3 regions of the Ideonella azotifigens genome follow, and region 3 is predicted to be linked to each of the others. Evidence: predicted binding sites of a transcription regulator. Region 3 holds the regulator's gene; each other region holds the start of a gene.
What was found. The regulator FNR, encoded in region 3, switches genes on or off when oxygen is low (the NO sensors DNR and NnrR bind a similar motif). The targets are predictions, from matches to a motif close to TTGATNNNNATCAA.
Positions count from the first base shown of each region.

Region 1: a site for FNR is predicted at 1,978-1,991, ahead of clpB (ATP-dependent chaperone ClpB). Genes of this name have one in related genera too.
Region 2: a site for FNR is predicted at 2,665-2,678, ahead of LRH25_RS31575 (cation-translocating P-type ATPase). Genes of this name have one in related genera too.

Region 1 covers NZ_JAJNKD010000011.1:170,245-174,342, forward strand. The annotation lists gene clpB (ATP-dependent chaperone ClpB) at 1-1,874, opposite strand, end outside; gene LRH25_RS21710 (flavin reductase family protein) at 2,016-2,504, opposite strand; gene LRH25_RS21715 (MFS transporter) at 2,678-3,985, opposite strand; gene LRH25_RS21720 (MerR family transcriptional regulator) at 4,020-4,098, opposite strand, start outside.
Region 2 covers NZ_JAJNKD010000027.1:64,679-68,776, forward strand. The annotation lists gene LRH25_RS31570 (hypothetical protein) at 1-64, opposite strand, end outside; gene LRH25_RS31575 (cation-translocating P-type ATPase) at 105-2,585, opposite strand; gene LRH25_RS31580 (universal stress protein) at 2,748-3,584, shown strand; gene LRH25_RS31585 (hemerythrin domain-containing protein) at 3,645-4,098, opposite strand, start outside.
Region 3 covers NZ_JAJNKD010000004.1:422,837-426,934, forward strand. The annotation lists gene LRH25_RS12380 (sulfite exporter TauE/SafE family protein) at 1-555, opposite strand, end outside; gene hemN (oxygen-independent coproporphyrinogen III oxidase) at 563-1,996, opposite strand; gene fnr (fumarate/nitrate reduction transcriptional regulator Fnr) at 2,117-2,857, shown strand; gene LRH25_RS12395 (hypothetical protein) at 2,916-3,236, opposite strand; gene LRH25_RS12400 (hypothetical protein) at 3,211-3,444, opposite strand; gene ccoG (cytochrome c oxidase accessory protein CcoG) at 3,468-4,098, opposite strand, start outside.

The DNA of each region.
Region 1 (4,098 bases), on a different contig from region 3:
TTGCACAGCTCGGTCTTGCCCACGCCGGTGGGCCCCAGGAACAGGAAGCTGCCCAGCGGCCGGTTCGGGTCGGACAGGCCGGCACGCGAACGGCGGATGGCATCCGCCACCGCGACGATGGCCTCGTCCTGGCCCACCACGCGCTCGTGCAGCTTGGTTTCCATCTGCAGCAGCTTGTCGCGCTCGCCCTGCATCAGCTTGGCGACCGGGATGCCGGTGGCGCGTGCCACGACCTCGGCGATCTCTTCGGCGCCGACCATGGTACGCAGCAACTGCGGCCGGCCGCTGCCGTCCTTCGCACCCTGCGCCTTGCCGGTCTCTGTGGCCTGCGCTTCCTTGTGCTTCTTCTCCAGCTCCGGCAGCTTGCCGTACTGCAGCTCGGCCACCTTGTTGAAGTCACCCTTGCGCTTCAATTCCTCGATCTGGAACTTGATGCGGTCGATCTCTTCCTTCAGGTGGGCCGAGCCTTGCGCAGCAGCCTTCTCCGCGGTCCAGATCTCTTCGAGGTCGTTGTACTCGCGCTGCAGCTTCAGCAGCTCTTCCTCGATCAGCGCCAGACGCTTCTGCGAGCCCTCGTCGTGCTCCTTCTTCATCGCCTCGCGCTCGATCTTCAGCTGGATCATGCGGCGGTCCAGCCGGTCCATGACCTCGGGCTTGGAGTCGATCTCGATCTTGATCTTGGCCGCGGCCTCGTCGATCAGGTCGATGGCCTTGTCGGGCAGGAAACGGTCGGTGATGTAGCGGTGGCTGAGCTCGGCCGCGGCGACGATGGCCGGGTCGGTGATCTCCACGCCATGGTGCACCTCGTACTTCTCCTGTAGGCCGCGCAGGATGGCAATCGTCGCCTCCACGGTCGGTTCGCCCACCAGCACCTTCTGGAAGCGGCGCTCCAGCGCAGCGTCCTTTTCGACGTACTTGCGGTATTCGTCCAGCGTGGTGGCGCCGATGCAATGCAATTCACCGCGCGCCAGCGCGGGTTTGAGCATGTTGCCGGCGTCCATCGCGCCTTCGGCCTTGCCCGCGCCCACCATGGTGTGCAGCTCGTCGATGAACAGGATGATGCGGCCTTCGTCCTGCGAGACTTCCTTCAGCACCGCCTTCAGCCGTTCCTCGAACTCGCCGCGGTACTTGGCACCGGCCAGCAAGCCGGCCATGTCCAGCACCAGCACACGCTTGTTCTTCAGGGTCTCGGGCACTTCGCCGTTGACGATGCGCTGCGCCAGGCCTTCGACGATGGCCGTCTTGCCCACGCCGGGTTCGCCGATCAGCACCGGGTTGTTCTTGCTGCGGCGCTGCAGCACCTGTATCGCGCGGCGGATCTCGTCGTCACGGCCGATCACCGGGTCCAGCTTACCCTGGCGGGCGCGTTCGGTGAGGTCCAGCGTGTACTTCTTCAGCGCCTCGCGCTGGCCCTCGGCTTCGGCCGAATCGACCGTCTGGCCGCCGCGCACTGCGGTGATCGCGGCTTCGAGTGCCTTGCGCGTCAGCCCGTGGCCGCGCACGATGCCGCCGATGTCGTTCTTCGCATCGGCCAGCGCCAGCAGGAACATTTCATTGGCGATGAACTGGTCGCCGCGCTGCATGGCTTCCTTGTCGGCCTGTTGCAGCAGTTGCACCAGCTCGCGGCCGGCCTGGACCTGCTGGTCACGGCCCTGCACGCTGGGCAGGCCGTTGATCGCCGTTTCCATTGCGGTGCGCAGCGCCGCGGTGTTGGCGCCGGCCCGGTCCAGCAAGGCCTTGGGGCCGTCTGGCTGGGCGAGCATGGCGGCCAGCACGTGGGCTGGCTCGATGTAGGGGTTGTCGCGCGCCACGGCCAGGCTTTGGGCCTCGGCGAGCGCCTGTTGGAATGCAGTGGTGAGTTTGTCGAGACGCATGGGAATGACCTCCAATTGCGTACGGACATGGGGCAAAGACGCCCTGTTTTCAAGTCCCGCCGCGGGTCTGCCAGCATTCGATGGCAAAGCCCGCACTCACGGCTTGCGCTGCATCAAGGCCAGCGCCGGATCACGCCCTGGCTACAGCGGCTCGCCCACCGCCCGGTAGTGACCCGACTGGAACACCAGCGGCGCGCCGGCATGATGCTGCAGCGCCAGCACCCTGCCAATGAACAGCACATGGTCACCGGCTTCCTGTGCGCTGTGCAGCTGGCAGGAAAAGTTTGCCAGCGCGCCTTCCAGCAGCGGCACGCCGCCGGGGCCGTCGTGCCAGGGGCCTTCGGCAAACCGGTCCGCGTGCGGCGTGGCAAAGCGGCGCGAAAGCTCCATCTGCCCCTGGCCCAGCACATTGATCGCAAAGTGCGAGGCCTGCTCGAAGATCGGCCGGTTCGGGCTGCCACTGCGCAGCGACCACAGCACCAGCGGCGGATCCAGCGACAGCGCATTGAACGAATTCGCCGTCAGCCCGACCGCGCGGCCGGCGGCGTCGCGGCAGGTGACGATGGTCACGCCCGTGGCAAAACGGCCCAGCGCGTGGCGCAGGTCCAGGGGATCGATCAGCCGTTCCATCAACATCAGACCGCGATGGTAAGGCGTTTACCCTCATTTTCCTCGCCAGGGACTTCGCCGCATCGCCAAGCCCGCGGCACTTTGCACCGGCTCTCAAGGGAACGCAGGGCCGCCCCAAGTTTCCTTGACCCCCTCGGGGGGCCTGGCGCGAGGCGTCGGGTCTGGGGGTGCTCTCAACCGGCCGCGGGCCCGTCGTTCACGTTGCGCATCGGCGTGGCCAGCAGCGCCACGCCGACCACAGCGACCAGCAGCCCGCCGCCCCCAAGGAACAGCGCATTCAGCGGCACCGCGCGCAGCAGCCAACCGGTGGCCGCGGCCGAGACTGGCGCCAGGCCCATGAAGATGAACATGAACAGGCTCATCGCCCGGCCCAGCATGGCCGGCGGCACGCGGCGCTGGATCCAGGTGAACACGGCCACCTGCATGAAGCCGCCCAGCGCGCCGATCAGCAGCAGCAGCCCCGCGCCCTGCCAGGTGGCAGTGATGCTGCCCATAGGCATGAACAGCAGGCCCACCGTCGCGTCCACCGCCAGCAGCGTCAGCCCCAGGCTGCGCAGCCGCCAGTGCGGCTTGGCGCCTGCCAGGCCCATGCCCAGCAGCGTGCCGGCACCATGTGCGGCCATCATGCTGCCCAGCGCTGCGGCCCCCAGTTGCGCTTGTTCCTTGGCCAGCACTGGCAATGCAATCTGCACCGGCCCGCTGATCAGCAAGGCCACCGCAGACCAGTAGAGCAAGCAGGTGCGCAGTTGCACATCCCGCCAAAAGGACTTCAGCCCGTCGGCCACCGCACCCAGCACCGAGGCCCCTGCCGGCATGGCCGGCTTGCCGCCCAGCATGTGCACCTTGCGCAGCGTCCAGATGGTGATGGCGAAGCTGAAGGCGTCCAGCGCAAACGCGGCCGCGAGACCGCGTGCATCCGTCAGCGCGCCCGCCTCATGGCCGGTGCCCAGCACGGCAATCATCAGCCCGGCCAGCAGCGGGCCGGCGAACATCGTCAGCTGGCGCAGGCCCAGCATCACGCTGTTGGCCGGCTGCAGCCACTCCCGCTGAACGACCTGCGGCAGCATGGACGTGCCGGCCGGGATGCTGAAAGCCGTGGCCAGGCCGATGCCCAGCGACAAGGCATACAAGCACGGCAGGTTCAGCGTGCCCGCCCAGACCATGCCCGCCAGCGTGCCCAGCAGCGCGGTGTTGACGTACTTGGTGACCATCATCACCTGCTTGGGCGAATGGCGGTCCACGAAGGCACCGCCGATCAGGATGAACAGCGCCCGCGGCACGCCCAGCATGGCCAGCACGATGCCCAGCACACGGGTGTCGGCCGTCATCTGCAGCACCAGCCAGGGCAAGCCGATCAGGGTGAACTGGTCGCCCAGCATCGAGATCAGGCCGCCGCTGAGCATCCAGCGGAAGTTGTGGTTGCGCAGCAGCGCTTGTCGCGGCGTGGGCGCGGCGGAAGGCGGGAGTGTTGGACTTGTCATGGCCGCGACTTTCCGGCCTGACGTGGCGTGAGGGTCAAGCCCCGTCGGGCACTGCCTGGTTCAGGAAGGCGCGCCGCTCGGGCGTCAGCGGGCCACCCAGTTGCAGCAGCGGC
Region 2 (4,098 bases), on a different contig from region 3:
TGCCGTGATGTTGCGACAGGCCGGGCCTGTGCTGGTAACCGAACCTTTCCGCGGGCATGGACAAGCGGGGTCCTGCCTGCGCGGTGAGCCTGGCCTGAACCGGCTCAGGTCCGCCACGTCCTGCGCCAGGCCAGTTGCGCGGTGCACCAGAGGGCCGCCGCGGCGGGCAGCAAGGCCCATTGCCATGGCAGGTCAGGCGGCAGACCGAAGACGCGGGCCAGCGCAGGCAGCGCCAGCAGCGCGGCCCAACCCAGGCCGATGCCGGCGATGAGCACCTGCAGCGCCGTATTGCCGGGTGCGCCGCGCGGGTGGCGGCCGCGGAACCAGGCCAGCATCAGCAGGTTGCCGGCGACGATGGAGGCCAGGCTGGCCAGGCGCAGGCCTTCGTCCGACCAGCCGACGCGGTGCCCCAGGGCCTGGACCAGCAGCACCCCGAGGAAAGAGAGCCCGCCGACCGCCAGCGAGCGCAACGCGGCCCGCAGCGTGAACAGCCTGGCGCTGGCCGCGCGCGGCGGCACGCGCATGCTGTCCGCGCTCGCAGGCTCGGCCTCGAAGACCAGCGAGCAGGCCGGGTCGATGATCAGCTCCAGCGCCACCACGTGCATCGGCAGCAGCAGCACCGGTCCGCCCATCAGCACCGGCAGCAGCGACACGCCGACGATGGGCACGTGCACCGCAAAGAGGTAACCCAAAGCCTGGTGGAGGTTGGCGAAGATGCGCCGGCCGGCGCGCACGGCCTGCACCAGCGAGGCAAAGTCATCGTTCAGCAGCACCAGCGCGGCGGCCTCGCGGGCCACGTCGGTGCCGCGCTGGCCCATGGCCACGCCAATGTCGGCGGCGCGCAGCGCAGGTGCGTCGTTGACGCCGTCACCTGTCATCGCCACCACCTCGCCGCGCTGCTGCAGCGCCTGCACGATGCGCAGCTTCTGCGCCGGGTCCACCCGCGCGAAGACCTGCACGCTGGCGAGCTGCTGCCTGAGCTCGGCGTCGCTCATGCCCGCCAGCGCCACGCCGGTGAGCACCTCGGGCGCTGCCGCCTGCAGCCCGGCCTGCAGGGCGATGGCGCGTGCCGTCAGCGGTGCATCGCCGGTGATCATCACGACCCGCATGCCTGCCGCGCGGCACGCCGCGACGGCGGCCGGCACGTCGGCCCGCAACGGGTCCTGAAAGCCCAGCAGGCCCAGCGGGGCCAGCGCCAGGCCGGCGGGCAGGCTGCCGTCGGCCGGGGCCTGGTCGGCCCGTCCGCACACGACGGCCAGCACCCGCATGCCTTCGCTGCTCCAGTTGCGCGTGCACTCGGCCAGGCGGGCCAGCAGGGCCGGGTCGCCGCTGCATTGGGCCAGCAGCGCTTCGGGCGCACCCTTGAGCCAGACGGTGGCGCCCCCAGCCTCGCTGTCCCGCCACCAATGGGTGACCCAAGGCCTGCCAGGGCCCACACCCAGGCGCGGCCCCGGCGTGAAGCGGCCGTCGGCCGGGGGCGGGCCACCCGCGGCACGGAAGATCGCGCGGTCCATCGGCTCGATGCCGTGCGGCAGGCTGGCCCGCATCGCGCCGGCCAGCAGCGCCGCGGCGCGCTCGCCCGGTGCATGGCCGTTCACGTCCACCGGGGCTTGGCCATCGTGCAGCGCCACCAGGGCCATTTCATTGCGCGTCAGCGTGCCGGTCTTGTCCACGCACAGCACGCTGACGGTGCCCAGCGCCTCGATGGCCTGCGGCTCCCGGGTGAGCACGCCTTGCCGGGCCAGCCGCCATGCACCGATGGCCAGCATGACCGTCCAGACCACTGCGAATTCTTCCGGGATCAGCGACATCGCCAGGGTCAGCCCGATCAGCAGCCCTTCGGACCAGGAGCCGGTGCGCCAGGCGTGCAGGCTGCTGCTGACCAGGCAGATCAGCAGCGCCATGATGGCCACGCGCCGCACCAGCTGCTTCAGCTCGGCCTCCAGCCGGCTGGGCCGCCGGTGCAGCTGCTGCAGGCTGTGGCCCAGGCGACCCAGCGTGGTCCGGGCGCCGGTGGCGGTGACCACGGCCACGCCGTCGCCCTGGACCACCAGGCTGCCGGCCGACAGGCTGGACTCGCTGCCCTCGCCACCCGGGTGCTTGGGCACCGGCAGCGACTCGCCCGTCAGCTGCGACTCGTCCACCTGCACAGTGCCGCCTTCGACCAGGCGCGCGTCGGCAGCCAGCCGGTCACCCTCATCAATCACCAGCCGGTCGCCGCAGACCAACTCGGCGCTGGCGACCCGCAGCGCCTGCCCATCGCGGATCACGGTGCAGCGCGGGGCCGACAGGTCCTTCAGCGCATGCAGCACCCGCTCTGTCCGGTGCGCCTGGTAGATCGCCAGCCCGCCGACCAGCAGGGCCGAGAGCATCAGCAGCGCCGCGTCCTCGCGGTTGCCCAGCAGGCCGTACAGGCCGGCGGTGACCAGCAGCAACAGGATCATCGGCTGCGTCATGACCTCCCAGGCCATCTGCAGCAGGCCGCGGCGCGGCGCGGCGGGCAGCAGGTTCGGGCCGTCGCGTGAGCGCAGGCGGAGCACTTCGTCGGAGGCAAGGCCGCGGGGGTTGTCGGGAGTCGGCGGCACGGCGTTCATCCTGCAGGTATCGCCGAACCGGAGGTGCTGCGCCTTGATTCAGCGCAGGCCGTTTGAACCTGGGCTGCGCTTGCGGCAGATCAAGCGCGGTGGAGCGGCACCGCCGAAGAATCCGGCGGTGCCCGCGAACCCTCGTTCGCCAAGGAGCTTGCCATGACCTATCGCAGCCTGCTGGTCCACCTGGACAGTGATGCGCAGTGCGCGGCCCGCACCCGGCTTGCCCGTCGCTTGGCCGCCGACCTGGCCTGCCACCTGGTCGGGCTGGCGCCCACCGGGCTGATCGAGCTGCAGCGGGTGGACTACGGGGGCAACCTGGCCGGCCTGGCCGAGATGGCGCGCGATGCGCTTTGCCAGGAGGCCGAAGCGGTGGCGCTGCGATTCCGGCGCGACTGCGAAGCCGCGGGCCTGCGGTCCGTTGAGACCGTGGTTGACGAGGCCCACAAGGCAGAATCCATTGTGCGCCATGCCCACTGCAGCGACCTGGCCGTGCTGAGCCAGGCCGACCCCGACGCCCCCGGCGGCCCGGCGCAGCAGGACTTGGTGGCGCGTGTGGTGCTGGAAAGCGCCCGCCCCACGCTGCTGCTGCCGTATGCCGGACATTTCGAGACGGTAGCGCAGCGGGCGCTGGTGGCCTGGGACGACAGCGCCGAGGCTGCCCGCGCGCTGCGCGACGCGCTGCCGCTGTTGCGGCGCGCCGAGCGGGTGCAGCTGGTGCTGTGGCGGCGCGGCACCGGCCTGGGCCAGCTGTCCGATGAAAGCCTGAAGCCGGTGCAGCGCTGGCTGATGTGGCAGGGCGTGACCGCCGACGTGGCCTGCCTGGCCACCGAGCTGGACATTGCCAACGCCACCCTCTCGCACGCGGCCGACACCAGCGCCGACCTGATCGTGATGGGCGCCTATGGCCATGCGCGCTGGTCCGAGCGCCTGCTGGGCGGCGCCACCCGCGGCGTGTTGCAGACGATGACCGTGCCGGTGCTGATGTCGCACTGAGCTTGGCGCGTCGCAGCGTCGCAAGCAGCCGCCTTCGCGGCCGTCCTCACGCCAGGCGCATCACGCCCGCAGGACCGCGGGTCCGCGCGCTGCGGCGCCCAGGCGTGCCAGCACGCTGCGGCAGTCGCAGCCTGTGGCTGACGCAGCCTGCTGGTTGGCGCCGGCTGGGAACGCCAGCGCGAGTTCACGCCAGTCATGCTCGGCCAGGAATTGCTCGGCCAGTGGCAAGACCTGCTGCTCTTCGGCGGCCATGTGCGCGCGCTGGAACAGCGTGTAGCGGCGGACCAGCCGCTCGAAGGTCTCGCGCCGGGACGTGCCCATCATCTCGAAGCGCAGCAGCGCGTGCTCCAGTTCGCGCAACCAGCGCTGGCCCTGTGCGTGCTCGTTGTCCAGGCGGTCCAGCAGGCAGCGGGTCATCGGCACGCTGGCGCGCAGCTTGGGGAACAGCAGCTCCGACTCCTTGCGGTGATGCTGTTGCTCCGGGGATTCTTCCAGGCCCCACAGCAGCGCCCGC
Region 3 (4,098 bases):
GCGCCAGCTTTGCCAGCGGGTCCACAGCCAGGGCGCCAGCGCCAATGCGGGCATGGAGCCCAGCGCAAACGCGGCCATCACCAGCGCACCGCCCAAGGCATCGTTCGCCAATGTGGCGAGCAACAAGCCGGCCTGCAGCGCGCCGCAAGGCAGCGCCACCCAACCCAGCCCGGCCAGGCCGGCGCGCCAGGGCCGGCGGCGGCCACCCACCCAGCGCACCGGACTGGCGCCGTCGCGCAGCAAGGCAGCCGGCAAGCGGCCGGTCAACAGCCACCACAGGCCCAGCGCCAGCAGCGCCAGGTGCAGCGCCACCCACAGCGGCCGCAGCGCCGGCACGGCCTGGCTCCAGGCACCCAGCGCCGCCACGCTGGCCGCCGCCAGCGCACCGCCAGCCATGTAGCCCACGAGCCGGCCCAGCTGGAAGCCGGCCAGGTTGCGCCCGCAGCCACCGGTGAGCGCCGCACACGGCCCGGCGCACATGCTGGCGCAGTGCGGCGAAGCAGCCACGCCCATGGCCAGGCCAGCAAGCACCAGCGGCAACATGGCAGCGGTCATCAGGCGCTCAAATCATCCTGGAGAAACGCTCGCGCTGGCGGTCGGTCTGCAGGTAGCGGTCGAAGACCATGGCCACTGCGCGCACCACGTACCAGCCGGTGGCGGTGACCTGCAAGGCATCCGGCTCGATCTCGACCAACCCTGCCTCGGCCAGCGGCGCCAGCTGCTGCAGCTCGGTGGCGAAGTAGCTGCGCATGTCCATCAGGTGAGCGAGTTCGATGGATTCGAAGTCGACCCGGCCCTGGCACATCAGCGCCATGATGACGGCGCGCCGCACCAGGTCGTCCCTCACCAGCGCCACGCCGCGCTGCACCGGCAGTTCGCCCTGGCGCAGCGCGTCGTAGTACTCGGGCAGGGTCTTGGCGTTCTGGTGGTAGCTCGCGCCCACGCGGCCGATGGCCGACACGCCCAGGCCGATCAGGTCGCAATCGGGCTGGGTGCTGTAGCCCTGGAAATTGCGGTGCAGCCGACCTTCGCGCTTGGCCACGGCAAGAGGATCGTCCGGCAGCGCGAAGTGGTCCATGCCCACATAGGTGTAGCCGCGACCCAGCAAGCCGGCGATGGCACCGCCCAGCATTTCCACACGTTGCGCGGCGCTGGGCAGCTGCAGGGTGTCGATGCGGCGCTGCGGCTTGAAGCGCTGCGGCAGGTGGGCATAGGCGTACAGCGCCAGGCGGTCCGGCCGCAGTTCGCCGATCTGCGCAATGGTGCGCGCGAAGCTGGCCGGCGTCTGCTGCGGCAGGCCGTAGATCAGGTCGGCATTGATGGAGGCGAAGCCCAGTTCGCGCGCGCTGACCATCAAGGCTTTCACGCTTTCGAACGGCTGCACGCGGTGCACCGCCTGCTGCACCTGCGGATCGAAGTCCTGCACGCCGAAGCTGATGCGGTTGAAGCCCAGTGTGCGCAGGTGGGCCAGGCGCTCGGCGCTGACGGTGCGCGGGTCGACCTCGATCGAGAGCTCCGCACCCTCGGTGAAGCCGAAGGCGGCGCGCAGCGAGGCCAGCAGGCGGCCCAGCTCCTCGTCGGACAGGAAGGTCGGCGAGCCGCCGCCCAGGTGCAGCTGCGAGACCAGCTGCGAAGCCGACGGGCCGTCGCCCAGTGCGGCGCGCACCAGGCCGATCTCGGTGTCCAGCGCCTGCAGGTATTCGGTGGCGCGCTCGTGGTGGCGGGTGATGACCTTGTTGCAGGCGCAGTAGTAGCAGACCGACTCGCAGAACGGGATGTGCACGTAGACCGACAGCGGCCCGCCCAGCGCCGCGCCGCCGCCGCGCAACGCCAGCGCTCGGCGGCACTCGGCCGGGCCGAAGGCTTCGACGAAGCGGTCTGCCGTGGGGTAGGAGGTGTAGCGCGGGCCGGGGGCGTCGAAGCGCCGCAGCAAGGCCTCGGGCAGCAGCGGCGACGCCTGCTCTGCGCCAGCGGAGGTCGACGAAAGGACTGTCATGCCCGGCATGCTGCCCGGCACCGGCCTTGGCCGGCTTGATCTGGCGCAAGCGCCCACAGCAGCCGGGCTTGAACAATCAGGTCCCGGACCTTTGTTGTCTCACATCAAGACTGCCCCGCCATGATTCCCCTGACCGATGCCTGCGCCGCCCAGGCCAAGCCCAATGTGGCCTGCTCACACTGCAATCTGCGCGAGCTGTGCCTGCCGGTGGGCATTCCGGACGACGAACTGCAACGCCTGGACGGCATGGTTGCCACCCGCCGCAGCGTGCGCCGCGGCCACACGCTGTTTCGCCACGGCGATCCGTTCGAAGCGGTCTACGCGGTGCGCACCGGCTTCTTCAAGACCCGCATCACGCCTGAAGACGGACGCGACCAGGTCACCGGCTTCCAGATGGCAGGCGAATTGCTGGGGCTGGACGGCATTGGCAACGACCACCATGCCTGCGACGCCGTGGCGCTGGAGGACTCTCAGGTCTGCGTGATTCCCTACAGCCAGCTCACGCAGCTCTCGCGCGAATTCCCCGGCCTGCAGCGCCAGTTCCACAAGATCATGAGCCGCGAGATCGTGCGCGACCATGGCGTGATGCTGCTGCTGGGCAGCATGCGAGCCGAAGAGCGCCTGGCAGTGTTCCTGCTGAACCTCTCGCAGCGGCTCAAGGCGCGCGGCTTCTCGCCCTCGTCACTTGTGCTGCGCATGACACGCGAGGAGATTGGCACCTACCTGGGCCTGAAGCTGGAGACCGTGAGCCGCTGCTTCTCGAAGTTCCAGGAAGACGGCGTGCTGGCGGTACGCCAGCGGCAGATCGACGTGCTGGACCCCGAGGCCTTGCAGCGCCTGGTAAACAACGCGCACGGCTGATCCAGCCGAGCCGCGGCGGTGCCACCCCCCTGCGTGACACGCTCCGCGGCGCCAGCGGTCATTCGGGCGCCGCCTCGCGCTCGCGCCGCAAGCCGCCCACCAGCCACAAAGTAGCGGCCGACGAAATGGCGGTCGTGACCCAGAAGACCAGGAATGCCAGCGAACAGATGGCGTTGCGCGACCATTCGGATTCGCCGCTGCCTGGCAGGTCGTGCACGCTGCCGGGGTCCACGAAGGCGAACATCAGGCCGGCGAGCAGGCCCGCCATCACGAATGCAGGCCAGAGCACCAGCAGCAGCCTGCTGCGAAGCCTGGGCCGGAAAGCGACGGTGCGCTCCTCCGGCTCGTCTTCCTCAACGGCGTGCGGGGCTGGCAGCATGATTGCGCGCCTGCATGGCATCGGTCGTGGCCCCCTGCTCTGCGCTGCCCGCCTCCAGCAGCGGCCGGTCCCGGCCGTGCAGCGCCAGGCCGAAGGTGGCGAAGCTCGCCACCACCACGAGGGCGGGGCCGCCAAACACCATCCAGGCAGTGGGCACCCGCCACCAGGGCAAGGTCGGTTGAAACTGTTCGATGGGCCTTGCCTTCATGGCTTGTCTCCTTGTTGGCGGAATCAGCGGGGGATCACAAACGAGGACTTTTCGCTCACCGCGGCACCCGCGGCGCCCAGCGGCGACACCTCGAAACGGATCGGGTGGGCGCCCGGTTTCAAGGCCGCCGCCTGCTCGGGCGGCACCCGCACCGCGAGCGTCACCCAGCGGGCTTCGGCAGGCAGCAGGCTGACCTCCGGGCTGCCGGACAGCACAGCGCCGGGAATGCCCTGCACTGCCACGTGATAGCGCTGTGGCTGCTCGGTGGCATTCATCAACTGCAGCCGGAAGACGTTCTCGACCAGGCCGTCTTCAACGATGCGCGCCAGCGTGGCGCGGTCGCGCACCACGTCCACCTTCAGCGTGCGGCGCAGACTGAGGCTGGTGACAAACGCGACGGCGATGACGATCAGCACCGCGCCATAGATCAGCACCCGGGGCCGCAGCAGGTGCGGCAGGTCAAGCGCTGGCTTGGGCGGCTTGGTGAGGTCCGGATGCGGTTCCTGCCGGGCCAGCGCATTCTGCGTGGCATAGCGGATCAGGCCGCGCGGATAGTGCATCTTGTCCATCACACCGTCGCAGGCGTCGATGCAGGCGGTGCAGGCGATGCATTCGTACTGCAGCCCCTCGCGGATGTCGATGCCGGCCGGGCAG